DNA from 4 places in the Streptomyces sp. NPDC056061 genome. Region 3 is predicted to be linked to each of the others. Evidence: riboswitches for the same ligand, from Rfam matches in the RefSeq annotation. Region 3 holds a riboswitch; each other region holds the start of a gene.

Region 1 (7,111 bases), on a different contig from region 3:
CCAGGCCCAGTGCCCACAGCCACCACGCCCCGGCGGGCACGGCGTTGCTCCGGGTCGCCTCGGGGGCGCGCAGCGGGTGGTACGGCCGGACGGTGCGGGTGGTGCCGGACGCCGGGCCGCTGGTCGGTGCGGTCATCCTCGGCGGCGACGGGCCTGCGCGGCGGCGGCGATGCCGAGGACGACGACGGCGCCGATCCCGACGTACACCCCCGCGGACGGGCCGCCACCCGAACCGTCCGAGCCGTCGTCGTCGGCAGCGGTCGCGGCCGGTGCCGTGGCGGTCGCGGAGCCGACGGGCGCCGGGTGCCCGCCGTCGCCCGACACCTGCTCGCCGCAGCCGGTGGCCGGGTAGCCGGAGATGGCGCAGAGCAGCGCGTCGCTGTTGTAGCGCAGCGGCTTGGCCACCGAGGCGAGCGCCTCGGCGGTGCTGGCGTCCGGGGCGATCCGCGCACAGGCGGTGCGCTGTGCGGGCGGCGTCCGCCCGTCCGGGGCGTCCGAGGCCGTGCCCGGGTCGATGACGAGCGCGATCCGCTTGGATCCCTTCTCGGCCGGGGTGTCCGCGCAGATCTTCGCGAAGTCGGGAGCGGTGCGCGGTCGTGCGGAGTCCTGGGAGTCCTCGCTCACCGAGAACCGGAATCCCTGCACCGAGCCGTCGTCCGGCCGGACCAGGGCCGGGCCCTGGGTGGCGTACGTCCAGCCGGTGCCGGAGCCCTCCCAGAACGACCAGTACCGGTAGCCGGCCGCCCGGGCCGGTCCCGCGCACAGCACCGCCAGGACGGCTCCCAGGACCACGACTACCGCGCCGGACCTTGCCGACCGCCTCACAGCTGCTGGTTCTTCCGGCGGCCGCTGATCAGGAACCCGACACCGGCGCCGACGACGAGGCCGATCCCGACGAACCACCACACGCCGCCGATCACGTCGTCGCCGCTGTGGACCTGGTCCTTCTGCGTGGCTTCGTACCCGGTGTCGGTGGACGGGTCGGGCGTCGTGATCGCCGCGGGCTTCGGCCCTGCCGCGTTCAGTCGGTCGACGAGGTTCACGCCGCCGAAGTCCCGGGCGTCGCTGCCGGTCGCGTGCGCGGCAAGGATCAGCTGCGCGTAGGCGGCGGGGCCGTTCTGCTCCGCCCAGGGACCGGAGTTCTTCTTCAGCCAGGCAACGGCCCCGGCGGCCTTGTCCTGGTGGCCGGAGGCGGACAGCGCCACGACGGCGTCGGCGGTGTTGCCGAAGTCGGGCTGCGGGGCGGTGTCCTCGGCGCCGGGCATCGGCGCGAGGTCGAGGTGGCCGTCGGCCGCGAGGGCCCCGGCGAGGAAGTGGGCACCGTTCTGGGCGGCCTGCTCGGGGTTGAGGTCCGTGCCGGGGTGGCAGCTGGTCCCCTTGGCCGCGGCATTGTTGCCGGTGGCCAGGGCCTTGCCCATGGTGCCGAGCACGGCCGCGGCGGTGGCGTCCGCGTTGGCGGCGAGCTTCCCCGCCTTGTCGGCCTGATAGGCGAAGGCGCCGCCGTCCTTGCCGCCGCACGGGATCGACAGCGCGAGCAGCGGGTCGTACGGGGTCTTGCCGCCCGGGGTGGTGATGTCCGCGAGCTGCTGGCCCTGCCGGGCGAGGGCGCCGATCACCAGCGAGGTGGAATTGGCGTCGCTGGGCTGTCCGGCGGCGTAGCCCCAGCCGCCGTCCTCGTTCTGCACCGACTTCAGCCAGCGGACCGAGTCGTTCACGGTCTCCCGGTGCCCGTCCACCTCGACGAGCGCCTGCACGGCGACCGCGGTGGCGTTGGTGTCCAGCATCGTCTTCGCGTCGCACGGCCGGGAGACGTCGGCCCGGTACGCGGCGAAGGCGCCGTTGTCGCACTGCTGGCCGATCAGCCAGTCGACCGCCTTCGCGGAGGGCGTCACTCCCTCGACCCGCTGGGCGAGGAAGGCGAGCGACTGTCGCCAGACGCCGTCGTAGGTGGGGTCCTTCGTGCCGTACAGCCCGGCGGGCAGTGGGGCGGACCGGGTGGGCGGCGGGGTCGGCGCCGCGATCGCGATTGGGGTGGCCGCGCTGAGCAGGACGGCGGTGGCGGCGAGCGTTGCCGCGCTGCGGCGTACGGTCATGGCGGGCGGGGCCTCTCCTGCACGGGGAACCGGGGACGGGCACGCTCACGCACCAGGCTCCGGCTCCGTATACCTCGACGGTGCCGACCACCGGGGTTCCGGTGGTACGAGCCGGTCACGACCGCGGACAGGGCATTCCGACTCACCGTCCGCAGGACGGCTCACGGCTGCGTGGTCAGTGCCGGATTCGCACCGGCTTCCCCCTGTACGGGCATGATGACGACCGTCCCACTCTACCGGGCGGTCCGGAAGCACCCCCGGGGCCCGCCCCACGGCTGCGGTCGACGAGGTACGTCGCCGATGTCACACCGCGAGGTACGTCACGGGATCGCTCCCCGCCACCGCCTCCGCGCGCCCCAGCTTCACCAGCCGCCGCAGATGGGCCTCCGCCTCCGAGACGGCGATGTTGCGCGAACCGGGCGGGATCTGCTCCCAGGGCCGGTTCCACTCCATCCGCTCGGCCAGTTCCCACGGGGTCAGCGGCACGGTCAGCAGCCCGAGCAGCCCGGTCAGCCGCTCCTCGTGGTGGACGAGGAGTTCCCGCACCCGCCCCGCCGCGTCCGGGAACGCGTACTGATGGGCGGGCAGCACCTCCGCGACCCCGAGCCGCCCGATCCGCTCCAGCGAGTCGAGGTAGTCCCCGAGGGGGTCGGTGACGGTGGCGTCGTCCGGGTCCTCGTACAGCCCGATGTGCGGGCTGATGCCCGGCAGCAGATGGTCCCCGGAGAACAGCCGCCCCCGCCCCGGCAGCTCGGCCGGATGCCGCTCCTCCAGGTGGAGGCAGACGTGGCCGGGGGTGTGCCCCGGCGTCCAGACCGCACGCAGCCGCCGCCCCGCCAGGTCCAGCAGTGCGCCGGGCACGATCTCCCGGTCCGGGAGCGCGGCCCGCGCCCCGGGCAGCGTGCTCATGCGTCCCCGTTCCGCCGCCGCGGCCCGCAACGGCGCGAGATGCGCCTCGGGCGCCCCGACCGCGGTGAGCTTGCCCACCAGATATGTCAACCAGGTGCCGGGCTCCGACTCGCGGGTGCGGCGCACGATCTCGGTATCCGCCGCGTGCATGGCGATCCAGGCCCCGGACGCCTCGCGGACCTGCCCGGACAGTCCGTGGTGGTCGGGGTGGTGGTGGGTGATGACCACGCCGTGGATGTCGGCGACGTCCGTGCCGACGGCGGCCAGCCCGGCGGTGAGCGTGTCCCACGCCTCCGGATCGTCCCAGCCGGTGTCGATCAGGACCGGCCCGCGATCCGTGTCCAGGACGTGCACCAGGGTGTGGCCGAGCGGGTTGTCCGGGATGGGCACCTTGATGCTGTGCACGCCCCCGCCGTGGTCGGTCACCTGCGTCATGGGCTCCCCATCTCCCCGCGGCCCGGCCGGTTCGCCGGACGTTCGGACGTGACGGCCGTTGCGACGGCCGTGCGGTGCGCACTCGTCGACCACTGTAACGAGAACTTGTTTCAGTAGTAGCCCCGGTCGACCACCTTCGGCGTCCGGGTGGAAGGCGGGCTGGTGCGCCCGGATGAGGGGGCGGGGCGGGGCGGGGCCGGTGGTTCCGGCTTCCGTGCGGCTCGTTGTTGCGACAACTGGCAATAACTAGGCAGTGGTTAAGCGAAAAAGGGTTGTTGTGATCCGCTACCTTGAGCCCGTGGCTGACAACACGCGACAACAACTGATCGCTGGGCGCTACCTGTTGCTCGAACGCCTCGGCAGCGGAGGCATGGGAACCGTGTGGCGCGCCACCGACCGCCTGCTGGGGCGAATCGTCGCGGTCAAGGAAGTGCATCTGCAGACGGGCGGCGAGGAACTCGCCCAGCGCGCCCGTCGCGCGCATCGCGAGGCCCGCGCCATCGCCGGGATCTCCCACCCCAACGTGGTGGACGTCTACGACCTCGTGAGCCACGAGGACCGGCTGTGGCTGGTGATGGAACTCGTGAAGGGCCGCTCGCTGGCCGAACACGTCGCCGCCCTCGGCCCGATGCCCCCGTCCCGGATCGCCGGGATCGGCCTTGAACTGCTCGCCGCGCTCGACGCGGTGCACGCCATCGGCGCGCTGCACCGGGACATGAAGCCGGCCAACGTCCTGATGCGCGAGGACGGCAGTGTCGTGCTCTGCGACTTCGGCATCGTGGCACTCGCCGACACCACATCACTCACCACACCCGGCGCGGTGATCGGCACCCTGGACTTCATCGCCCCGGAACGCCTGAGCGGCCGTCCGGCGGGACCGCCCAGCGACCTGTTCTCACTGGGCGCCACCCTGTGCGCGCTGCTGTCCGGTCATTCCCCCTTCGCCCGCCCGGAGCCCGTCGCGGTCCTGTACGCCGTGATGAGCGAACAGCCGGAGATCCCGGCAGGTGCCGGGCCGTTGACCCCGGTGCTCGAAGCCCTGCTGCGCAAGAACCCGGCCGAGCGGCCGACCGCCGCCCAGGCGGCCGCCCTGCTGCGCCCACTGGCCGCCGCGCCGGGCCTCGCGCCCACGCCCGGAGTCCAGCCGCCGCACGACCCGCCCGCCCCGTCGGGGGCGGGGCCCTCGGCCGATCCGGAGACGCCGCGACGTCGGCCGTCCCGCCGGGCGGTGCTCTCGGCCGGACTTGTGCTCACGGGAGGAATCGGCGCAGGTCTTGTGGCGAACCGGCTGTCGCGGGACGACCGGTCCGAGGCCGGCTCGGGGCGCAAGGGAAAACCGGTCCCGACGGCGGACGGGGGCATCCACGTCGACGCGGCGATGCCCGCCCCGGACGGTGATCAGATGCTCTGGCTGTTCTACGGCGACCAGTACGTACGGGTCGACGTGTCGGACCCGAAAAAGCCGTTTCGGCTGGATGTCGGGCCCCTCAAGATCGAGAACTGGAGTAAAGCCTTCGAAAAACTGCCGAAATTCACCAAGAAGATCGACGCGGTGCTGCCGATCCCGAAAGGAATCGGCGATGAAGCAGGCGGCGACTACTGGCTCTTCTCGGGGTCGGAATACATCAAGGTGCATGTTGATGGCGCAGATGAGTGGTACAACGACCACCGGGAGGGGGGTTCGAAGGATCTCGGCGACTGGGGGGACATGTTCAGACGTGCCACCCCATTGAATACCGTCGACGCGATGATGCCGACGCCGGAGGAGGACTCGCCGGAGTTCTGGATGTTCTCGGGGAACGGGGTCGTCCTGTGCAGGCTGGATGAGGAAGGCGGCCCCGACGGGGGCGAGCAGCTCCAGGGCTGGGAGTCGCTCAGCTCCTGGAGCGGTACCTTCGCACGGTACCCCGGCTTCAAGGACAGGATCGACGCGGCAGTTCAGGTGCCGGGCAGGCCGAACAACTACTGGGTATTCTCCGGCGGTTCCTATATCGAGATCAAGGTGACGGACTACTCGTACGAAGACGAAATGGTGAGCGGGCCCGCGCCGGTCCTCCTTTCGGACTGAGTCCGTCGGCTCCCGGTTCGGACCGGCCACGCGCCATGCGCGCAGTGGTGCGAGTCGCGCAGGCCCGTCGGTGGGCCCACGTCGTCGGCATGGACTCCGGAACCGGCTCGGGCGCCGCCCAGTTGCCCGACCATGACGGCGTGACGGGGCGTCTAGGGAATGGGTTTCTTGAGCCCGACGACCCGGTACCCCCACCGCTCGTACATTGTCGGCCGGGTGCCGTGGACTCCTGGAACGGGAACTGGTATCAGTTCTGACGGACAATCAGATAGAGGCGCAGTGGGATGACGTCGTCGGATGTCGTGCCGGTTCGCGGGAGGCAGCAGCCATGACCGAGCTTGTCGAACACGGAAAACTGTTCATCGGCGGGGAGTTGGTCGATCCGCTGGGCCGGGAGGTCATCGAGGTCGTCTCGCCCCACACCGAACAGGTCATCGGCCGGGTGCCGCACGCCTGCGAGGCGGACGTGGACCGGGCCGTCGCCGCCGCGCGGCGGGCGTTCGACGAGGGGCCCTGGCCCCGGACGGACCTCGACGAGCGGATCGCGGTGGTGACGCGGATCAAGGACGCGTTCGCCGCCCGGTACGAGGAGTTCGCCCGGGTCATCAGCTCGGAGAACGGCACCCCGTACTCGTCCAGTGTGATGGTGCAGGCGCTCGCCGCGATGATGGTGTGGGACGCGGCGATCACCGTCGCCAGGGACTTCCCGTACGAGGAGCGGCGGGACGGGGCGCTCGGGCCGTTGCTGGTGCGGCGGGAACCGGTGGGGGTGGTCGCGGCCGTGGTGCCGTGGAACGTCCCGCAGTTCACCGCCGCCGCCAAGCTCGCGCCCGCACTGCTGGCCGGGTGCTCCGCAATTCTGAAGGTGTCGCCCGAATCCCCTCTGGACGCCTACCTGTTGGCCGAGATCGCCGCCGAGGCCGGGCTGCCCGAGGGTGTGTTGTCGATCCTTCCGGCCGACCGCGAGGTCAGTGAGTACCTGGTCGGGCACCCGGGCGTCGACAAGGTGTCGTTCACCGGGTCCGTGGCCGCCGGGCGCCGGGTGATGGAGGTCGCCTCGCGCAACCTCACCCGGGTCACGCTGGAGCTCGGCGGTAAGTCCGCCGCCGTGATCCTCCCGGACGCCGACCTGGACACGGCCGTCGCCGGGATCGTCCCCTTCGCCTGGATGATCAACGGCCAGGCGTGCGTGGCCCAGACCCGCATCCTCGTCCCGCGTTCCCGCTACGACGAGACCGCCGAGGCGTTCGCCGCCGCCGCGAGTGCGCTGAGGATCGGCGATCCGCTGGACCCCGCCACCGAACTCGGCCCGCTGGTCGCCGAGCGCCAGCGGCGGCGCTCGCTCGACTACATCCGGATCGGTCAGGACGAGGGCGCCAAGATCCTCACCGGCGGCGGCCGTCCGGCTTCCCAGGAACGCGGCTGGTACGTCGAGCCGACCCTCTTCGGCGACGTCGACAACTCCATGCGCATCGCCCGCGAGGAGATCTTCGGTCCCGTCATCTGCCTCCTGCCGTACGGCGACGAGGACGAGGCGGTGCGCATCGCCAACGACTCCGACTACGGCCTCAGCGGCAGTGTCTGGACCGCCGACACCGAACGCGGC
Region 2 (7,111 bases), on a different contig from region 3:
GACCGTGCGGAGCGTGACCCACCAGAATTCGGAGTCGCCGAGGATGTTGGTGAACTGGTCCAGTCCGACCCACGGTGCGGATTCGCCGGTCCAGAGCTCGCGCCGGCCCATGTCCTGGAAGGACATGATGACGGTCTTGCCGAGCGGGTAGAGGTAGACGGCGGCGATCGCCACGATCGCCGGGAGTATCAGGAGATAGGGGAGCAGTTCCCCCTTCTTCCGCTGCCTCTTCTGCTTGCGTGGTCCGGTGCCGGCCTCGACGGACGACGGGGTTGCGGACACTTGGGGATCACGTGGTGCGGGGACCGGTGGTCCGGCAGCCTTGGTATCAGCGGCAGTCACGTGGCTGACCTTCCATCGCGGGATCCGAGGCGCGCCCCGGAAATCACAGCAGTCTCTAGCTGAAGAAGTGGGGACCCGGCGCAGTGCCGGGCCCCCACCTGGCAGTTCGGAAGGCTCAGGCCTTCTTGTTGATCAGACCGTTGATCTCGGCGTCGGCCTTCTTGGTGGCGTCGGCGACGGAGGTGCCCTTGAGGATCTCCAGGAGCATCTTCTCCAGGGTCTCCTCCTTCTCGATCGAGGCCCAGCCCGGCGCGATCGGCGTGAACCAGGCGTCCGGCACCGCGTTGGCGATGGGGGCCGTCTCCGGCTTGCTCTTCAGCGGCTCAAGCTGCTTCTCGTTGTTCGGAAGGATGTTCTTCGCCGCGAGGACCTCCATGGACTTCGCGTTGGTGAAGAGCGAGATCCACTCCTCGCCGAGGTCCTGGACCTTGGACTTGGAGATGGTCGCCAGGTCGGAGCCGCCGATGAAGGACGGGAGTGCCTTGCCGTTCGGGCCGGGCATACCGGCCGTCGCGATCTTGCCGTCCAGCTTCGGGTTGCCGTTCTCTCCCGTGGTGACGCTGCCGGCCTCCCACGCCTGGCCGTAGATGACCGCGGCCTTCTCGTTGGCCATGACGTTGGCATGGTCCTGCTCGTCCTTCGTCTGGTCGGCCTTGTTGTACTTCTTGACCAGGTCGACGAAGTGGGTGATGCCCTGCTGGGCCTCGGGCGTCGAGAGAGCGGCCTTCCACTCCTTGCCGCCCTCGTCGTACTTGGCGATCTGGCCGCCGTAGGCAGCGACGTAGGACATCGCGGCGTACCAGTAACGGCCCGGGTAGTACAGGGAGGAGGCGCGCTTGTCCTTCTTGGCGAGCTCGGCCGAGACCTTGTCCATGCCCTTGAGGAATTCGTCCTCGTTCTGCGGGAGGGCGTCGCTGCCGGTGCCGGCCTTCAGCATGTCCTTGTTGTAGACGGCGACGCGGGCGCTCGCGTAGTAGGGAACGCAGTAGAGCTTGCCCTCGTAGGAGCAGGTGTCCTTGAGCCCCTTGATCCAGGTGTCGGAGTTCTCGTACTTCTTGGAGTCGATCTCGCCGAGCGCACCATTGAGGATGTACTGCATGGTCTCGGTGTTGCCGAGCTCGACAACGTCAGGGAACTTGTCACCGCCGAGCGCGGTGTCAAGCTTCTTGACCTTGTCACCCCACTGCTGGTACTGAACACTGACCTTGACGTTGGGGTACTTCTTGTTGAACTCGGCATTGACGTCCTTGACCAGCTCCGGCCAGGTCGACTGGGCTTCACCCATGAGCCAGACGGTCAGGTTGTCCTTGCGGTCCTTGGGGTCCTTCGACGATGCCTTGTCGTCCGAACCGCACGCCGCGATCGACACCAACATGCCCGCGACGCCGATCGCCGCGATGAGCTTGCGCTTCACGCCAAACCCTCCTCAGGGATGCTGCAACCCCGCCCACCGCGAAGACATTCGACGAGTACTGCTGGGGCTGGACCTGGTCTTTAATGGTTTAGACCAGTACCGGGAGCTTGGCCTAGACCTTTAGGGGTGTCAAGGGTGTATAAGAAGTGCACTCGCGTCCGTTATAGGACCGACACCTAAGGGAGGGCGACGAGCCGTGACCGGACCGTGCCACCATGTGAGCCGCGACAGACGGAGGAGCCGGTGACGGCAGCAACGCAGCAGTCGGGAAGGCGGGCCATGAGTGCCGACGGGGGCAGTTCGGAGAACGAGACGAGCGCGGCCACACGCACCGCGCGCGTCCCGAAGTACTACCGGCTGAAGCGACATCTCCTCGACATGACGGACACCATGCCGCCGGGCACCCCCGTACCGCCGGAACGGACCCTGGCCGCCGAGTTCGACACCTCGCGCACGACCGTGCGCCAGGCCCTCCAGGAACTCGTCGTCGAGGGCCGGCTGGAACGCATCCAGGGCAAGGGCACCTTCGTCGCCAAGCCGAAGGTCTCCCAGGCGCTCCAGCTCACCTCGTACACCGAGGACATGCGCGCCCAGGGACTGGAACCGACGTCCCAACTACTGGACATCGGCTATGTCACTGCCGACGACACGCTCGCCGGACTGCTCGACATCTCGTCCGGCGGCCGGGTGCTGCGGATCGAGCGGCTGCGGCTCGCCAGCGGCGAGCCCATGGCGATCGAGACCACGCACCTTTCGGCCAAACGCTTTCCGGCGCTGCGCCGTTCACTGGTGAAGTACACCTCGCTCTACACCGCACTGTCCGAGGTGTACGACGTGCGGCTGGCCGAGGCCGAGGAGACCATCGAGACCTCGCTCGCCACCCCGCGCGAGGCCGGGCTGCTCGGCACGGACGTGGGCCTGCCGATGCTGATGCTCTCCCGTCACTCGCTGGACGGGCGGGGGGAGCCCGTGGAGTGGGTGCGCTCGGTCTACCGCGGCGACCGGTACAAGTTCGTGGCGCGCCTGAAGCGGCCGACCGACTGACCTCCGACACGGGCGGGCCGCCGGACCCGCGTCGCGCACCCCGGCCCCCGGATCCCGGCCGGACGCCCCAGCGAGCCCCGGCAGGGCGTCCGGACGATCGATTCCGGCCACCGCCCACCCCGCCGCACCACCACCCCGTCCGCCCCCGTGGAACGCCGTTCCCCACGGGGGCGGACCGCATGCCGGGGACGGATGAACTCCCGTACGCCCGACCGGATTTCGCATGTGTGCACCCGTTCACGGAACTGTTTCCGGACCGCGATGCGGCCGGGGGGTGACGCTGACCGGAAACCTCCCCTAGATTTCCTGCGCACCACAGCAGGTGATCAGCGAGGGGACGGAGTCGCCGCATGTCTGCAAGCCCGGAAGGAAAGCCACCCGCCATCACACCCGTGAGGGTGGTCATCGCCCTGTGCCTCGTCGCGCCGTTCGTCGCGATGCTCTGGGTGAGTTCGTACGCGAAGGTGGACCCCACCTTCATCGGTATCCCGTTCTTCTACTGGTACCAGATGCTCTGGGTCCTGATCTCCACCGCGCTCACCGCGACCGCGTACAAGCTGTGGCAGCGTGACCAGCGCTCCCGCAAGGGGGGTGCATCGGCATGAAGGACGGCGTGAACGGCGTCGCGCTCGGCGTCTTCGTCTTCTTCTTCCTGGCCGTCACGGTCATGGGCTTCCTGGCGGCACGCTGGCGCAAGGCCGAGAACGAGGCGAGCCTCGACGAATGGGGCCTGGGCGGAAGGTCGTTCGGAACCTGGGTCACCTGGTTCCTGCTCGGCGGCGACCTCTACACGGCGTACACCTTCGTCGCCGTACCCGCGGCGATCTACGCGGCGGGCGCGGCGGGCTTCTTCGCCGTGCCGTACACCATCCTGGTGTACCCGCTGATCTTCACCTTCCTGCCCCGGCTGTGGTCGGTCTCGCACAAGCACGGGTACGTGACCACCTCGGACTTCGTGCGCGGGCGGTTCGGTTCGAAGGGCCTGTCGCTGGCGGTCGCCGTCACCGGCATCCTCGCCACGATGCCGTACATCGCGCTGCAACTCGTCGGCATCCAGGCGGTGCTGGACGTGATGGGCGTCGGCGGCGGCGAGAACACCCACTGGTTCGTCAAGGACCTGCCGCTGCTGATCGCGTTCGCGGTGCTCGCCGCCTACACCTACTCCTCCGGCCTGCGGGCACCCGCACTGATCGCCTTCGTCAAGGACGGCCTGATCTACCTGGTCATCGCGGTGGCGATCATCTACATCCCGATCAAACTCGGCGGTTTCCACGACATCTTCGCCGCCGCGCAGGAGAAGTTCGCCGGTCCGCCCGGAGGGAAGCCCACCGGTTCCCTGGCGCCCGGCGAGGCGGGCCAATGGGGCTACGCCACCCTGGCGTTGGGCTCGGCGCTGGCGCTCTTCATGTACCCGCACTCGATCACGGCGACGCTCTCCAGCCGCAGTCGGAACGTGATCCGGCGCAACACCACGATCCTGCCGCTGTACTCGCTGATGCTGGGTCTGCTGGCACTGCTCGGCTTCATGGCGATCGCCGCCGGGATCGATGTGGAGAACGGACAGCTGGCCATTCCGCAGCTGTTCGAGAACATGTTCCCCGACTGGTTCGCGGGGGTGGCCTTCGCCGCCATCGGCATCGGCGCGCTGGTGCCCGCGGCGATCATGTCGATCGCCGCGGCGAACCTCTTCACCCGCAACATCTACAAGGACTTCCTCAGGCCCGACGCGACCCCCGAGCAGGAGACCAAGGTCTCCAAGCTGGTGTCGCTGCTGGTGAAGGTCGGGGCGCTGGCCTTCGTCCTCACCATGGACAAGACGGTCGCGATCAACTTCCAGCTGCTCGGCGGGATCTGGATCCTCCAGACGATGCCGGCCCTGGTCGGCGGTCTGTTCACCCGTTGGTTCCACCGCTGGGCGCTGCTCGCGGGCTGGGCGGTCGGCATGGTGTACGGCACGGTGGCCGCGTACGGGGTGCAGTCGTCCACGCAGAAGCACTTCGGCGGTTCGTCCGCTCAGATCCCGGGCATCGGTGAGATCGGTTACATCGGCCTCACCGCGTTCGTGCTGAACGTGGTCGTGACGGTGGTGCTGACGTTCGTCCTGAACGCGGCGAAGGCGCCCGCCGGCACCGACGAGACGTCCCCGGCCGACTACACGGCCGACGCGGGCGACCCTGGCGTCCAGGTGGAACTGCCCCCGGTCACCGCAGGAGCGCCGGCCATCCGCTGACCGCCCTCCCGGGCCCCGGACGGCCCGCCCCTGCCGGAAGGGGGCGGGTGGCGGGCCGTCCGGCGTCCGGGGAGAGGCCCGCAGGGCGCCTCCTGCGGGCCCGACACACGGAGGCCGACACAACATCTGGGGGCTGCCTCATCGAGCGGCCCCCACATGTATGCTCATCCTCGCTGTCGTCGCAGGGGAATCCGGTGCGAATCCGGAACTGTCCCGCAACGGTGTGTTCAGTGCGCTTTTGCGCACACCCGACCAAGTCCGACGACCTGCCGACAGCGCACCCGGCTCGACCGATCCGGGTGCCAGACGTCCGGGCCTCGCGGATGGGCCGGTGGACGCCGTACGCAGTGCCGCCCGCCCAGGGCTCCGTGCTGCCCGGCTGCCCCGTTCCCCCGCCGGCCCCGAGCCGAGCGAGGGAGAGCACCACGTGACCATCGCGCCAGCCGATCCGGCCTCAGTCGCCGCGTCCGTAGCGGCCGAGTCCGAGGGAACCGCACACGACGGGCCGGGCACCGCACTGCTGCGGACCCTGACCGACCTCACCGTCGACCTTCCCGACGCCGATCCCGGACGGGTGGCCGCCGCCGCGCTGCGGGGCCGCAGCGCACGGGCCGACGAGGCCGAGCTGCGGTCGCTGGCCACCGAGGCCGCCGCGGGACTCATCTCCGAGGACCCCGCCTACTCCCGGCTCGCCGCCCGGCTGCTCACCCGCACCATCGCGGACGAGGCGGCGGGCCAGGGCGCGGTCTCCTTCTCCGCCTCCGTCGCCGTCGGCCACCGCGAGGGCCTGATCGCCGACCGCACCGCCGCGTTCGTCGCGGCCCACGCGGCGGCCCTGGACGCCCTGGTCGAGCGCGCCCTCCTCGACGGCGCCGACGACCGCTTCGGCTACTTCGGCCTGCGGACCCTGCACAGCCGCTACCTGCTGCGCCACCCGCACACCCGCCAGGTCATCGAGACCCCGCAGCACTTCATGCTGCGGGTGGCGTCCGGTCTCGCCGAGGACGAATCGCCTCAGGCCGTGGACGAGGTCGCGGCGCTGTACGGGCTGATGAGCCGGCTCGACTACCTGCCGTCGTCGCCGACGCTGTTCAACTCCGGCACCCGGCACCCGCAGATGTCCTCCTGCTACCTGCTGGACTCCCCGCTCGACGAGCTCGACTCGATCTACGACCGCTACCACCAGGTGGCGCGGCTCTCGAAGCACGCGGGCGGCATCGGTCTGCCGTACTCCCGCATCCGGGCCCGCGGTTCGCTGATCCGCGGCACCAACGGGCACTCCAACGGCATCGTGCCGTTCCTGAAGACGCTCGACGCGTCCGTCGCCGCCGTCAACCAGGGCGGCCGCCGCAAGGGTGCCGCCGCGGTCTACCTGGAGACCTGGCACGCGGACATCGAGGAGTTCCTGGAGCTGCGCGACAACACGGGCGAGGACCAGCGGCGCACGCACAACCTCAACCTGGCGCACTGGATCCCGGACGAGTTCATGCGCCGGGTCGACGCGGACGGCGACTGGTCGCTGTTCTCCCCCTCCGACGTGCCCGAACTCGTCGACCTGTGGGGCGACGCGTTCGACACGGCGTACCGGGCCGCCGAGGCGAAGGGCCTGGCCCGCAAGACGATGCCGGCCCGCGAGCTGTACGGCCGGATGATGCGCACCCTCGCGCAGACCGGCCAGGGCTGGATGACGTTCAAGGACGCCGCCAACCGGACCGCGAACCAGACCGCCGAGCCGGGCCGTGTCGTCCACTCGTCGAACCTGTGCACCGAGATCCTCGAAGTCACCGACGACGGCGAGACGGCCGTCTGCAACCTGGGGTCGGTCAACCTCGGCGCGTTCGTCGCCGACGGCGGCATCGACTGGGAGCGGCTGGACGCCGCCGTCCGCACCGCGGTGACGTTCCTGGACCGGGTCGTCGACATCAACTTCTACCCGACCGAGCAGGCCGGGCGCTCCAACGCCAAGTGGCGCCCGGTGGGCCTGGGCGCCATGGGTCTCCAGGACGTCTTCTTCCAGCTGCGGCTGCCGTTCGACTCCCCCGAGGCCCGCGCGCTGTCCACGAAGATCTCCGAGCGGATCA
Region 3 (7,111 bases):
GGCAGCATCAGTCCGACGAAGCCGATCGGCCCGGCCGCGGCGACCAGGATGCCGGTGATCAGGGACAGCATGACGAACATACGGGCCCGGAACCGGGCCACGTCGAGTCCCATCGTCGTGGCGGCTTCCTCGCCCGCCAGCAGCAGGTTCAGGTTCCGCGACTGCACCAGGAGGATGCCGATGCCGAGCAGCAGGGCCGCGGCGGGCAGCCACAGCGTCTCCCAGTCCACACCGCCGAGGCCGCCGAGGGTCCAGGCGAGGACGGCGCGCGCCTCGTGGCCCCGGCCGGCGGTGAGCAGCAGCAGATCCATCACCGCGGTGAGCATCGCCGCGATCGCCACACCGGACAGCACGAGCCGCACCGAGGTGATCCGTCCACCGGTGCGGGCGGTCGCGTAGACCACCAGCAACGCGCCCAGGGCACCGGCGAACGCCGCGGACGAGAGCGTCACCGGGCCGGCCACGCTCACCCCGAAGACGATCACCGACACCGCCCCGAGGGACGCACCGGAGGAGACCCCCAGCAGATACGGCTCGGCGAGCGGGTTGCGGATCAGGGCCTGCATGGCGGTGCCCACCACGGCCAGCCCGGCCCCGGTCACGGCGCCGAGCAGCACGCGCGGCGCCCGCACCGTCAGGACGATCGTCTCCCGGGCGCGCGACCAGGTCGGCTCCGCCCCATCGGCTCCCAGCGCGTGCGTCACGATGCCCCACACCTCGCCGGGCGGCACGTGCACCGAGCCGATGGCCAGCCCGGCCGTGACGGAGAGGACCAGCAGCACCGCGAGGACGGTGAGCGTGACGGCGAGGGTGGCCCGGCCCGACCGGATTCCGCGGCGCGTGCGCGGCCCGGCCGATGCCTCGGCCGGGCCGTCCTCCACCAAAGTCCGCGTCACCGGAAGCTCTCGGGATGCAGCCCGCGGGCCAGGCCGTCGACGGCGTAGGCCGACCGGATGCCGACCAGTGTGTCGGTCAGCGGCAGAACCACGAACCGTTCATTCCTGACCGCCGGGACGTCGGCGAGAGCCGGCTGGGAGAGGAGGAACTTCTTCTTCTGCTCGACGGTGCCGGTCCCCGCGTAGTCGTAGATGGCGATGACCTCCGGCTTGCGGGCCACGACCTGCTCCCAGGAGACGTCCCCGAAGACCTTGTCGAGGTCGCCGAAGACATTGCGGCCGCCGGCCAGGCGGATCAGCTCGCTGCCCAGGCCCTTGCCGCCCGCGGTGAACGCCGTCTTGTCGCCGCTGTCGTACACGAAGACGGGTACCGCAGGGGCGCTCCCGACCGCGGCGGTGGCCTTGTCGACGCGCCCGCGGAGATCGGCCACCAGAGCGTCGGCGCGCTTCGGTATGCCGAAGATGCTGCCGACCGTGCGGATCTCCTCGTAGGTGTCCCGCATCGTCACGGGCTTCTTCCTGTCGCAGTACTCGCGGTTGAGGTAGGTGTCGATGCCCGCGTCGGCGAACGCCTTGCGGGAGCGGCCCTCGTTCTCGGCGAAGGCGCTGCCGTAACCGCCGTAGACGAAGTCCGGCTCCACGTCCAGGATCGATTCGAAGGACGGCTCCTTCCGCGCCAGTTCGGGGATCGCGTCGAAGTCCTTCCTCAGCTCGGGCAGGACTGCCGAGTCCGGGAACGCGGTGCCCACCATGCGATCCTTCAGCCCCAGGGCGAGCATCAGCTCCGCCGGGTGCTGGTGGATGGTGACCACGCGCGAGGGCGGCTTGTCGTACGTCGTCCGCACGCCGCAGTTGTCGACGGTGACCGGGAAACCCTGGGCCGTCGCCCGCGCGGCGGGTTTCCCGCCGTCGGAGGAGTCGTCGCCGGCACCGCAGCCCGCGGCGAGCAGGACGGTGGACAGAGCGGTGGCCGCGGCGACGGCGCGCAGCGCACGACGGCGGGCGGGCGGGAAACCGGGGCGGCGGGGAATGCCGAAATACACGTGGAGCCTCCTGGGGAGTCCGCGCTCCCTCATGACGGGCCCGCGACAGGGCAGTGTCCTGACTCCCGGATCGACGTTCCCCCCGCCTTCCCGCGCCGTGCGCAGTGGCATGTCGAAGGGTTGCACTCCCCGGTCACAGTGGCGGGACCGTGCCGGAATTGCGCCGGCTTCCTGTGGTCCGTCGCGGCGATGACCTGCCGATATTATGTTTCCTTGAGGCTGTGGCACAAAGGCTGCCGGTGTGAGTGATCGCACGCCGTCGACCGGATCCGCCTCCCACCCCCTCGCGGCCGACGCACCCGTCCGACACCGGCGGCGAGAGATCGGCGGCCGGGACCGCAGGACGGCCCCGACGTCAACATGCCGCTCCCGGTTGTCTCGCATCCGACGTAAAAAGGCGGAAAGGCGGGTAAACCATTGCGGTGTGTGAGGCATCCTCCCTGGCGTGATGAGCCTGACGGGGACACCCTTCTTCCTGGCCACGGTCGCGCTGGCCCTGGTCACCGTGCTGATTCCGCTCCTGCTGTGGGGCCGCGTGGGCGGTCCCGCCCTGGTGCGCGGTGCGGCACGTCTGGTGATGGTCGTCCTCGCACAGGCGGCGGCCGTGCTGAGCGTCTTCGTGATGGTCAACAACGCCAACGGCCTCTACGACAGCTGGGCCGACCTGCTGGGCACCGGAGAGCACGTCGTCGCCGCCCCGGACCTGGGGAGCGACGGGCTCGGCACCCACAAGCGGCTGGCGGACGAACCGAGGACCGTCCAGCACTTCGGCCCGACCCACGACGCCCGGATGGGACGGGGCGTGCGCGTGACCCAGTTGCGCGGCCGGGTGTCCGGGGTGCGCGGCGAGGTGTACGTATGGCTCCCGCCGCAGTACGACGAGCCGTCCTTCCGGCACCGCAAGTTCCCCGTGGTCGAACTGCTCGGCGGCTTCCCCGGATCGGCAAAGGCGTGGTTCGCAAGTTTGCGCGTGCAGTCCCAGCTGGAGGCCGGGATGCGGAGCGGGAAGATCGCCCCGTTCATCCTCGTGGAGCCGCGGACCAATCTGCTGGCGGGCAAGGACACCGGGTGCGCCAACGTGCCGGGCGTCGTCGACGCCGAGTCCTGGCTCAGCGTGGACGTCCGGCAGATGGTGATCGACAACTTCCGTGCGGAGAGCCGCGCGAGCCGCTGGGCCGTGGCCGGATACTCGGCCGGCGCGCACTGCGCGGTGAAGATGGCACTCGCCCACCCCGACCGCTACCGGGCCGCCGTGGGCCTCTCCGGATACAACGACCCGGCTGCCGAGCGGGCCTCCCTCACGGCCCGTGATCCGCATCTGCGGAAGGTCAACAATCCGCTGTGGATCCTGCGCCACGCCACCACTCCGCCGCGCGTCTCGCTCTACCTCTCGGGTTCCCGGGACGACGGCTACCGTGACGGTCTCGCACTCCAGCGGGCGGCGGTGCTCCCGACGCGGGTGGCGGTGGCCGCGGTCAGCGGGCCGCACACCACCGGACTCTGGGAACGTCAGGTGCCGCAGGTCTTCCGCTGGCTCACGGCCGAACTCTCCCCCCACGAGGGCCGGACCGCTCCCGCCAAGGGCGTCTGACCGGCGAAGCCGTCCGCCCGGGCCCACCCGGCCTCCCGGCCGCCGCGCCGGGACCGTGCGGGCCGGACCGTTCCGCCGAGGCCGGAGCACAGGCGGACACGGCCCGCCGCGCGGGCACGGACGGGTGCGGTCCGACCGGTCCTGCGACACGATGCCCGATGCGGCCGGCGACCCTACGGTGGTGGCATGGCGGTGATCAGCGGATGGAGGCGGCGGGACCGGGGCCGCAACGGCGTGCTCGACGCACTGGGCGTGGCGGCGCTGTTCCTGCTGTCGGTCGTGGCCGCCTCGGTGGTGCCGCACGAGCACTACTTCTCCCTGCGCTGGCCCGCCGTGGTGCTGGCCGGAGTGGGCTGCGCCGCGCTGCTGCGGCGGCGCCGTCACCCGATCGGCGTACTGGCCGTCGCGGTCGGCTGCGGAGTGGCGTTCCAGGTCCTCGGGTTCCGGGAGAGCCCACTGGTCATCAGCCCGGTCCTGGTGTCCGTCTACACCGTCGCCGTGCTCACCGACCGGCGCGTCACCTGGGCCGCGGCGTCGGCATCGGCCGCCGTTCTGGTGGGAGCCGCGGTGATCTGCGACCCCCACTCCTGGATGGCGCCCGACAACGCGGCGATGCTGGCGTGGACGGCCCTGCCGGCGGCCGTGGGGGACGGGGTGCGCTCACGCCGCGCCTACATCGCCGCGGTGGAGGAACGCGCGGAGCACGCGGAGCGCACGCGCGAGCAGGAGGCGGAGCAGCGGGTGGCGGCCGAACGGGTGCGGATCGCACGCGAACTGCACGACATCGTCGCGCACCACATCGCCCTCATCAACGCCCAGGCAGGTGTGGCCGTCCACCTGGTGGAACGGCGGCCGGAGCAGATCCTGGCCGCGCTGGAGGACATCCGGGACACCAGCCGGTCGGCCCTGGACGAACTACGGGTGACCGTGGGCCTGCTGCGGCAGTCCGGTGACCCGGTGGCACCGCGCGATCCGATGCCCGGGCTCGCCCGCGTACCGGCGCTCCTGGCGTCGTTCGAACGCGCCGGGCTGACCGTCAGCCATACCCGGCGGGGCACCGCGGAACCGCTGGCGCCGGCGGTCGACCTCGCCGCGTACCGCATCGTGCAGGAGGCCCTGACCAACGTGCACAAGCATGCCGGGGCCGACCACGCCCGGTTGTTCCTGCACTACCACCCCGAACGGCTGACGATCACCGTCGAGGACGACGGACGCACCGGCGGGAACCACACCCGCCCGGGAACGGGCCACGGGCTGATCGGGATGCGCGAGAGGGCCTCCACGGTCGGTGGCCGGCTGCACGCGGGAGTGCGCCCGGAGGGCGGCTTCGTCGTGACGGCCGACCTGCCCCTGCGTCCCGGCCAGGCCATGGGCGAACCACCGAGGAGAGACGGGCATGACGATTCGCGTACTGCTTGCCGATGACCAGGCCCTGCTGCGGGGCACCTTCAGGATGCTGTTCGACTCCACGGACGACATGGAGACGGTGGGGGAGGCGTCCAACGGGCAGGAGGCGCTGGAGCTGGCGCGTGCGCACCGTCCCGACGTGGTCCTGATGGACATCCGCATGCCCGAGATGGACGGGCTCGACGCCACACGGATCATCAGCGAGTCCGAAGACCTCGCCGGGGTGAGGGTGCTCATCCTGACCACCTTCGAGGACGACGAGCACGTCGCCGAGGCCCTGCGCGCCGGTGCGAGCGGATTTCTGGGCAAGGGGGCCCGGCCCGACGAGCTTCTCGACGCCGTGCGTACGGTCGCGGCCGGTGAGGCGCTGCTGTCCCCCTCGGCGACGAGAGCGCTGATCGGGCGTTTCCTGGCCCAGCCGGACCCCTGCCCGGCGGGTGTGCACGAGCGGCTGGAGTGCCTGACGCCGCGCGAACGCGACGTGGTGGGGCTGGCGGCACTCGGGCTGTCGAACGACGAGATCGCGGAGCAGCTGTTCGTCAGCCCCCTGACCGCGAAGACCCACGTCAACCGGGCCATGACGAAACTGGCGGCCCGTGACCGGGCCCAGCTCGTCGTCATCGCCTACCAGTGCGGCCTGGTCAGCCCCGTGGGCGAGACGCAGTCCCCGCAGGCGTCCGTGTAAGGGCTGTCCCGCCCATCCCGGTGGATCGACGCACGGCGTCGGGCGTGGTGCGCCGCGAGACGGAGGGGCGCCCCCGCACCGGATGCATGCGGGCGTTCCGGCAATACGGCGAGAAGTAGGGCCTTCCTGCCCGAGCGCAGCCGAGAGCTCGGGGAAACGGCTGCCGCCGGGTGCCCGCCAGCAATTGCGGGACAGCCTCGGGGCGCCGACGCGGTACGCGCGGGCCGGCCCGGTCGTAGGCGGCGCGAACGGATACCGCAGTCGTGGTAGGCGGGAATCGCTCCGGGGGGACGATGTGCGGGGGGCCGCGTCCGGGCGATGGTGGGAGGACGAACGGAGGTCTCGCCATGAACGAGTCCCGTGGTCCCGCCGAACGGTTCGCCGGCCGCCCGGCCGGGCGAACGGCCCGCCGCCCCACCGGCGGCGAGGTCCGCCTCCCCGCCGGGCCGATCGGCACCGAACCGACCGGAGCGACCCGAGCCCCCGCGACGCCGGGGACGGCCCGTCGCGTCACCGATGCCGGGGACACGGGGAGCCGCTCGGGCCACCCGGTCCGGCCCGTACGACGCGAAGCCCCCTGATCGCGGGCGTCGGCAGCCGGTACGGGCCCGCCGATCGGGGCAGTACGCCCCAAGCGGAGCCCCGGTTCCACCGAATCCCCGTACCGCTCCGGCAAGGGGCGGCGAGACACACGTATCCCGGCCACTCGGCCATGCCCTCCCGGGCTCGCCTCCGACGCCCTCGGCGCGACGCCCCGTGACGGGCGCCGCCGTACAGGAAGGACCCCTCCCATGCTCACCGCGACCGAGAAGCGCAGCACGATCGGTGAACGACCCGCCGACGAACACCCCCGCACGTTCCCCGCAGCCGAGGAGGCGGTCACCATGGGAACCCACCCCACCACGCGCCCCACCCACCGGGCGGCCGAGGACGGCCGTACGGCCCTGCCCGCGCACCTGTCCCTGCTGCGCCAGGCACTCGCCGAGAGCACCGGTCGGAACCGAGGGACGGGCAAGGACGCGGGGGACCGTGCGCAGGCCCCCCGGCTGCGTCCCGACCGTACGGCCCGGACCACCCAGCTCACACTGGCGCAGTGGGTCAGCCGGACCGCGAGGATCGGGAACGCGGGCGACGCGCGGCTGACGGCCGGATGAGGCCGGACGGGGCGGGGGGACGAGGGACCGGCATCGCTCCCGGGCCGGTCACGGCCCCTCCGCCGCCGCGCGCGGCCCCTACGAGGCCACCGGTGGACCGGCTGCTCGACGAGAACAAGTCGCTGAACGAGGGCGCCATCGACTTCCCCTCGTTCGCGGTCGGCACCGCCCAGTGGCAGCTGTACGCGGAATCGGGGCTCTTCGACCCCGACATGCCGGTGGGCCGCTTCACCGAACGGGAGCGCGAACTTCTGCTGTACGGGAGCGGGTTCCGGGTCGACCGACGCAGTCGCCACAGTGTCTGCAAGAACGCGTACGAAGGGGTCGTCACCCGC
Region 4 (7,111 bases), on a different contig from region 3:
CGCGCCGCTGGAGCAGATCGCCACCCTGCTCACCGAGACCGCCCAGCAGCACACCCTGGACGTACTGGCCCGGACGCCGCTGGCCGAGGCCCTGGTCGACGGCGTGGCGGCAGTGCGCGACCGCGTGGCGACCGGGCTCGCCGCAGAGCCACGGCTGCCCGCCACCGGCATCGACGTGGTCGCGGTTCGGGTGGTCGCGATCCGCCCCGAGGCCGAGGTGGAACGCGCCCTGCGCACGCCCGCCCGCGAACAGATCCAGCAGGAGGCCGACCGGGCCACCTACGAACGCCGCGCCGTGGCCGTGGAGCGGGAACGGGCCATCGCCGAGAACGAGCTGGCCAGCCAGATCGAACTGGCGCGGCGCGAGGAGCAGTTGGTCGAGCAGCGCGGTACCAACTCCCGGCGCGAGGCCGAGGAGAAAGCCGCTGCCGACCGCGTGCGCGCGGAGGCCGAGGCGGCCCGCACCGTGCAACTCGCCCGCGCGGAGGCCGAGGCCGCGCGCGAGGTCGGCGCCGCCCGCGCGGAGGCCCAGGCGGCCTGGCTGCGGGTGCACGGCGAGGTGGCCCCCGAGACGCTGCACGCCCTGACGGCGACCAGGCTGGCGGAGAACCTGCCGCGCATCGACAGCCTCACCCTCTCCCCCGACGTCCTCACGGACCTGCTCGGCAGGCTCGGCAGGACCGGCCCGGGTTCGCGGGCATGAGTCTGGCCCCGCGCGCCGTGCTGGTGCACCGCACCACGGAGTACGAGGAACTGCTGGCCCGGCACGGCACCCACGGTCAGGCGGCGTTCTTCCTCTCCAGCCGCGGCCGGTCCATCGAGCAGGTGGTGGAACGGCACCGGCACGCCCGGCAGGCGCTCGCCGACGTGGCGGCGGCCGTGCCGCTGCAGTGGCGTCAGTCCCGGGTGGAGCGCGCCGATCTCGACCGCTTCCTGTTCGGGCCCGAGGACGTGGTGGTGGTCGTCGGGCAGGACGGTCTGGTCGCCAACGCCGCCAAGTACCTGTCCGGTCAGCCCGTCGTGGGCATCGACACCGACCCCGGACGCAATCCGGGGGTGCTGGTCCGCCACCGGCCGTCCGCCGCGGCGGCACTGCTGCGCTCCGCCGCAGGGCCGGGCGGCACGACGGACGAGCTCACCATGGTCGAGGCGGTCGCCGACGACACCCAGCGCCTCCTCGCCCTCAACGAGATCTACCTGGGCCCGCCCGGCCACCAGACCGCCCGCTACCGGCTCGGCCTCGACGCACCCGACACACCCACCGAGGCGCAGGCATCCTCGGGCGTCCTGGTCGGCACCGGCACCGGCGCCACGGGCTGGCTCCGCTCGCTGTGGCAGGAGCGCCGCAGCGACCTGCGGCTGCCGGGGCCCACCGATGCGCGGCTGCTCTGGTTCGTCCGGGAGGCATGGCCGTCACCGGCGACCGGCACCTCGCTGGTCTCCGGTGAGCTGGGGCACGGACAGGGGCTGAGGCTCACTGCCGAGTCCGACCGCGTGGTGGCCTTCGGCGACGGGATGGAGGCGGACGCGCTGGAACTGACCTGGGGTCAGAGCGTGCGGCTGGGCATCGCGGACATCTCGCTGCGGCTGACCGTCTGAGGCGCCGGGCCGGTGGACCGCACGCACCGGCGCGCCGACGCACGCGGCTCCCCGCCGGTGCGTCCCGGCCGACCGGCCGGCGCGCGCCGCCGCGGGGTACGTAGGCTTGGCCGCGGGTCCGGCCCGCGGACGCCGTGGGGCCGTGACCCGTGACACCCCGCGCCCGACCGCAAGGAGCACCATGCACGCCGCCCCCGTCGATCCCCTCCCCCGCAACGCCCGCCCGCCGGTGGCGCAGGCGGCGCTCGGGGTGGGTGTCATCGTGCAGGACGACCGAGGACGGGTACTGCTGGGCAGGCACCGCATCGGAACCTGGGAACTTCCCGGCGGCAAGGTCGATCCGACGCACGAATCCGTCGCCGCGGCGGCCGTCCGCGAACTCCGCGAGGAGACGGGCCTGGAGGTGGACGAGGCCGACGTGACCGTCTTCGCCATGCTCCACGACGTCGTCGCGGGGATCAACCGGGTGTCGATGGCGGCCCTGGTGACGGTGGAATCGACGCAACCACGGGTGACCGAGCCCCACCTCATCAGCACCTGGCAGTGGACCGAGCCCGACGCGCTGCCGAAGGAACTCTTCGACCCCTCCGCGCAGGTTCTCGCGGCCTGGCGCCCCGATCTCCCGATCGAGCACCCGCCGGCCCACCGGCTGGACATCGCGACCGGTACGGCCGGGGCGTAGGGTCCGCCCGGGGCCCCTCGGGCAGGCCGTGCCACTCCCCTCGGCCGGACGGCCGGTGCGTGAGGCGGTCGTCCGGAACCCCGAAGTCCCCTGCGGCGGCATGGTGTCGACCGGTACCCCGGTATCATCGCCCGTTCGCGCGAACCTGCCGCCGGGGCCGGTTCCCCGGGACGCCGAGGGGCCTCGCGGGCCGCCGCGCGAGACCGGCGCCCGGGGCGTCGGAGCACACGAGGAGCCGCCTTGCGGACTGAGCCGGGACTCGGACGGGCGACCGCCGAGGCCATGCGGGACATCCCCGCCGGAACGATCGTCCTGCGCGACGAGGGCACGCGAACGGAGTGGGACGTCCAGGTCGGGGCCTTCCGGCTGGCGCCGTGTCCCGTGACCCGCGAGCTCTACCTCGCCGTTCGGGACGAGGAGCCCACCGCGGGCCCGGCCGGGGCGCGCACCCCGGTGACGGAGGTCTCCTGGCTGGACGCCGTCCGCTTCTGCAACCGGCTCTCGCTGATGACGGGTCTGGCTCTTTGCTACACGATCGGCGAGGACCCCGACGGTCTCGACGTGGTGTGCGACTGGGAGGCGGACGGGTACCGGCTGCCGTCCGAGGCCGAGTGGGAGTACGCGTGCCGGGCCGGGACGTCCGGCGTGCGTCACGGGGAACTCGACGAGATCGCCTGGTACCGGGGCAACTCCGGTGACGCGGTCCACGATGTCGCCGGCCGGATGCCGAACGCGTGGGGACTCCACGACATGATCGGCAATGTCTGGGAATGGTGCTGGGACCTCTACGACCCGCGGGTCTACGGCGCCTACCGCGTGTTCCGGGGCGGGGGCGCGTACGACCACCCGCGCGCGTGCCGTGCCTCGTGCCGCCGCAGGAGCCACCCCACGTTCCGCATCGACGACCTGGGGTTCCGGCTCGCCCGTTCGCGGTGAACCGGCGACGCGCGACGCGTCCGTGACACGTCCGGCCGGCCGGGCCCGTCGAGCCCCGCGGACCGGTCGGGCCGCACCCGGGTCCGCCGCACCGTCCGTGTCCCAGCTCACCATCCGGATCGTGGACGACGGGCCCCGCCGGACCGCGCCACCCTCTAGGCTGGCCGCGCAGCTGGTTCGCCCCGTCAGCCAGGCGGGAAGCGTCGCAAGAGGGAACCCGGTGGGAATCCGGGACTGCCCCGCAGCGGTGAGCGGGAACGACCGCCGTCATACGCACTGGGTCCGACGAACAGGGCCTGGGAAGCGACGGCCATTAGGTGCCTCGTACGACACGAGGCGTGCCCGCGAGTCCGAAGACCTGCCAACTGCCCGCACACGATCGACTCGTGCGCGGACATCCCGGTGACCTCGTGGGCGGGTCGGCGTACATATCGGACGAACGACCGCACGCCGTGGCGCGCGGGGTCGTCGCCGTCCGGTCCGTCACCCCTTCGCGTCCTCGTCCCGTCTCCGGGATCTCAGGGATTCATCTCGCGAAGGAGATCTCCGTGACCACCGAGACCGCAGCCGCGGCAGCACGGGCCACCGTGTACGGCTACCCCCGCCAGGGCCCGGACCGGGAACTGAAGAAGGCGATCGAGGGCTACTGGAAGGGCCGCGTCACCGCCGACGCCCTCCGGTCCACCGCCGCCGAACTGCGCGCCGCCAACTGGCGGCAGCTCGCCGGGGCGGGCATCCGGGAAGTGCCGACCGGCGACTTCTCCTGCTACGACCACGTCCTCGACACCACCGTCATGGTCGGCGCGATCCCCGCACGCCACCGGGACGCCGTCGAGACGGACACCCTGGACGGCTACTTCGCCATGGCACGCGGCACCCAGGACGTCGCGCCCCTGGAGATGACCAAGTGGTTTGACACGAACTACCACTACCTCGTCCCCGAACTGGGCCCGGACACCGTGTTCACCGCCGACTCCACCAAGCAGGTCGCCGAGCTGCGGGAAGCCCTCGCCCTGGGGCTGACCGCACGTCCGGTGCTGGTCGGCCCGGTCACCTACCTCCTCCTCGCCAAACCCGCCCCGGGTGTGCCCGCGGACTTCGAGCCGATCACCCTCCTCGACCGTCTGCTGCCGGTGTACGCCGAAGTCCTCGCCGATCTGCGAGCGGCGGGCGCGGAATGGGTCCAGCTGGACGAGCCGGCCCTCGTCCAGGACCGCACCCCGGCGGAACTGGACGCCGCCGCGCGCGCCTACCACGCCCTCGGCACGCTCACCGACCGGCCCAAGCTGCTGGTCGCCTCGTACTTCGACCGGCTCGGCGACGCCCTGCCCGTCCTGGCCGAGGCCCCGGTGGAAGGGCTCGCCCTGGACTTCACGGACACGGCGGCGGCGAACCTGGACGCCCTCGCCGCCGTCGGCGGGCTGCCCGGCAAACGCCTGGTGGCGGGGGTGGTCAACGGCCGCAACATCTGGGTCGACGACCTGGAGAAGTCCCTTGCCGTCCTGGGCACCCTGCTCGGACTGGCCGACCGGGTCGATGTGGCCGCCTCCTGCTCCCTGATCCACGTACCGCTGGACGCGGCTGCCGAACGGGACATCGAACCGCAGCTCCTGCGCTGGCTCGCCTTCGCCCGTCAGAAGACCGCCGAGGTCACCACCCTCGCCAGGGGGCTCGCCCGGGGCACCGGCGCGATCGCCGCGGAACTCGCCGCCAACCGGGCCGATCTGGCGTCCCGTGCGAGTTCACCGATCACGCACGACCCTGCCGTACGGGCCCGCGCCGCCGCGGTCACGGGGGCCGACGCCCGCCGCTGCCAGCCGTATTCCGAACGGGCCGCGGCCCAGCGGGCCCACCTCGGCCTGCCCCTGCTGCCGACGACCACCATCGGCTCCTTCCCGCAGACCGGCGAACTGCGCACCGCACGCGCCGACCTGCGCACCGGCCGCATCGACACCGCAGGCTACGAGGAACGCGTCAGGGCGGAGATCCAGGAGGTCGTCTCCTTCCAGGAGAAGACCGGACTCGACGTCCTGGTGCACGGCGAGGCCGAACGCAACGACATGGTGCAGTACTTCGCCGAGCAGCTCAGCGGCTACCTCGCCACGCAGCACGGCTGGGTCCAGTCCTACGGCACCCGCTACGTCCGCCCGCCGATCCTCGCCGGTGACATCTCCCGTCCCGCGCCCATGACCGTCCGCTGGACGGCCTACGCGCAGTCCCTGACCGGCCGGCCCGTCAAGGGCATGCTCACCGGACCGGTCACCATGCTCGCCTGGTCCTTCGTCCGCGACGACCAGCCGCTCGGCGACACCGCCCGGCAGGTCGCCCTCGCCCTGCGCGACGAGGTGAAGGACCTGGAGACCGCCGGGACCTCGGTGATCCAGGTCGACGAGCCCGCCCTGCGCGAGACCCTCCCGCTGCGGGCGTCCGACCGGGCGGAGTACCTGGCGTGGGCCACCGAGGCATTCCGGCTCAGCACCGGCGGAGTGCGCCCGGCCACCCAGATCCACACCCACATGTGCTACGCCGAGTTCGGCGACATCGTCCAGGCCATCGACGACCTCGACGCCGACGTCATCAGCCTGGAGGCAGCCCGCTCCCACATGCAGGTCGCCCGTGAACTGGCCGCCCACGGCTACCCGCGCGAGGCGGGACCGGGCGTCTACGACATCCACTCGCCCCGCGTCCCGAGCGCCGGGGAGGCGGCGGAGCTGCTGCGCACCGGCCTGAGGGCCATCCCCGCCGAACGGCTCTGGGTCAACCCCGACTGCGGTCTGAAGACCCGCGGCTGGACCGAGACCCGGGCCTCGCTGGAGAACCTGGTCGCCGCAGCCCGCACGGTGCGCGAGGAGCTCACCACGTCCTGACAGCGGCAGCGGCGGGCCGGGGAGGGAGCCGTGCGGCTTCCCTCCCCGGCCCGCCCGGCGTCAGCGGTGACGGAACGCGGGCGGCCGTTTGTCGACGAAGGCGCCCATGCCCTCCTTCTGGTCGGCAGTCGCGAACACCGCGTGGAAGAGGCGGCGCTCGAAGCGGACGCCCTCGGCGAGGGTCGTCTCGTGGGCCCGGCCGACGGCCTCCTTCGCCATCATCGCCACCGGCAGCGACATGCCGGCGACGGTGTCGGCGACCGCGAGGGCCTCGCCGAGCAGTTCACCGGCGGGCACGACCCGGGAGACCAGCCCGGCGCGATCGGCCTCGGCGGCGTCCATGGTGCGCCCGGTCAGACACATGTCCATGGCCTTGGCCTTGCCCACCGCCCTGGTCAGGCGTTGCGAGCCGCCGATGCCGGGGATCACGCCGAGCTTGATCTCGGGCTGACCGAAGACGGCGGTGTCGGCGGCGATCAGGATGTCGCAGAGCATCGCGAGCTCGCAGCCACCGCCCAGCGCGTACCCGGACACGGCCGCGACCGTCGGTGTGCGCAGCTGTCCGAGCCGGTCCCAGGCGGCGAACCAGTCCGCGAGATACATGTCCATGTAGTCGTGGGGTCGCATCTCCTTGATGTCGGCCCCGGCCGCGAACGCCTTCGCCGACCCGGTGATCACGACACAGCCGCAGTCGGGGTCCCTGTCCAGTTCCTCGGCGGCGGCCACCACGTCGTTCATGACCTGGAGGTTCAGTGCGTTGAGGGCGTGCGGGCGGTTGAGGGTGAGCAGGGCGGTGCGGCCCCTGCGTTCGACGAGGATCGTCTCGTACTCCTGCGTCGGTTCGGTGGTCACGTCCGTCCTCCGTCGTCGTTCCTGATCGTTCGTACGATGCCGGAGAAGTCCTCCGCGGCACCGGCCCGTTCGGCGTAGGCGGCGTACAACTCAGCGGCCCGCAGGCCGAGTTCCGCGTGCACGCCGCCCGCGCGGGCGGCGTTGGCGGCCAGGCCGAGGTCCTTGGCCATCAGGG

What was found. Region 3 has a riboswitch for cobalamin ahead of ACFC79_RS18365 (ABC transporter substrate-binding protein). Riboswitches for the same ligand answer to the same signal wherever they lie in the genome.
Region 1: linked by a shared signal. The riboswitch ahead of ACFC79_RS04360 (prenyltransferase/squalene oxidase repeat-containing protein) and the one ahead of ACFC79_RS18365 (ABC transporter substrate-binding protein) in region 3 are both predicted to bind cobalamin.
Region 2: linked by a shared signal. The riboswitch ahead of ACFC79_RS02200 (ribonucleoside-diphosphate reductase subunit alpha) and the one ahead of ACFC79_RS18365 (ABC transporter substrate-binding protein) in region 3 are both predicted to bind cobalamin.
Region 4: linked by a shared signal. The riboswitch ahead of metE (5-methyltetrahydropteroyltriglutamate--homocysteine S-methyltransferase) and the one ahead of ACFC79_RS18365 (ABC transporter substrate-binding protein) in region 3 are both predicted to bind cobalamin.

What each region holds. Positions count from the first base shown of each region.
Region 1 is NZ_JBHJWQ010000002.1:52,536-59,646, reverse strand. Features, by position in the region: gene ACFC79_RS04370 (energy-coupling factor transporter transmembrane component T) at 1-136, opposite strand, end outside; gene ACFC79_RS04365 (SCO2322 family protein) at 133-825, opposite strand; gene ACFC79_RS04360 (prenyltransferase/squalene oxidase repeat-containing protein) at 822-2,093, opposite strand; cobalamin riboswitch at 2,202-2,340, opposite strand; gene ACFC79_RS04355 (MBL fold metallo-hydrolase) at 2,397-3,437, opposite strand; gene ACFC79_RS04350 (protein kinase) at 3,736-5,505, shown strand; gene ACFC79_RS04345 (aldehyde dehydrogenase) at 5,834-7,111, shown strand, end outside.
Region 2 is NZ_JBHJWQ010000001.1:491,651-498,761, reverse strand. Features, by position in the region: gene ACFC79_RS02225 (carbohydrate ABC transporter permease) at 1-342, opposite strand, end outside; gene ACFC79_RS02220 (extracellular solute-binding protein) at 458-1,756, opposite strand; gene ACFC79_RS02215 (GntR family transcriptional regulator) at 2,036-2,800, shown strand; gene ACFC79_RS02210 (DUF3311 domain-containing protein) at 3,151-3,405, shown strand; gene mctP (monocarboxylate uptake permease MctP) at 3,402-5,030, shown strand; cobalamin riboswitch at 5,191-5,319, shown strand; gene ACFC79_RS02200 (ribonucleoside-diphosphate reductase subunit alpha) at 5,458-7,111, shown strand, end outside.
Region 3 is NZ_JBHJWQ010000011.1:186,876-193,986, reverse strand. Features, by position in the region: gene ACFC79_RS18370 (FecCD family ABC transporter permease) at 1-830, opposite strand, end outside; gene ACFC79_RS18365 (ABC transporter substrate-binding protein) at 893-1,939, opposite strand; cobalamin riboswitch at 1,970-2,156, opposite strand; gene ACFC79_RS18360 (alpha/beta hydrolase) at 2,388-3,530, shown strand; gene ACFC79_RS18355 (sensor histidine kinase) at 3,717-4,955, shown strand; gene ACFC79_RS18350 (response regulator) at 4,927-5,622, shown strand; gene ACFC79_RS18345 (hypothetical protein) at 6,414-6,776, shown strand; partial or broken gene ACFC79_RS18340 (ATP-binding cassette domain-containing protein) at 6,872-7,111, shown strand, end outside.
Region 4 is NZ_JBHJWQ010000017.1:69,172-76,282, forward strand. Features, by position in the region: gene ACFC79_RS23320 (SPFH domain-containing protein) at 1-703, shown strand, start outside; gene ACFC79_RS23325 (hypothetical protein) at 700-1,599, shown strand; gene ACFC79_RS23330 (NUDIX hydrolase) at 1,781-2,281, shown strand; gene ACFC79_RS23335 (formylglycine-generating enzyme family protein) at 2,564-3,217, shown strand; cobalamin riboswitch at 3,374-3,598, shown strand; gene metE (5-methyltetrahydropteroyltriglutamate--homocysteine S-methyltransferase) at 3,766-6,084, shown strand; gene ACFC79_RS23345 (enoyl-CoA hydratase) at 6,145-6,936, opposite strand; gene mmsB (3-hydroxyisobutyrate dehydrogenase) at 6,933-7,111, opposite strand, start outside.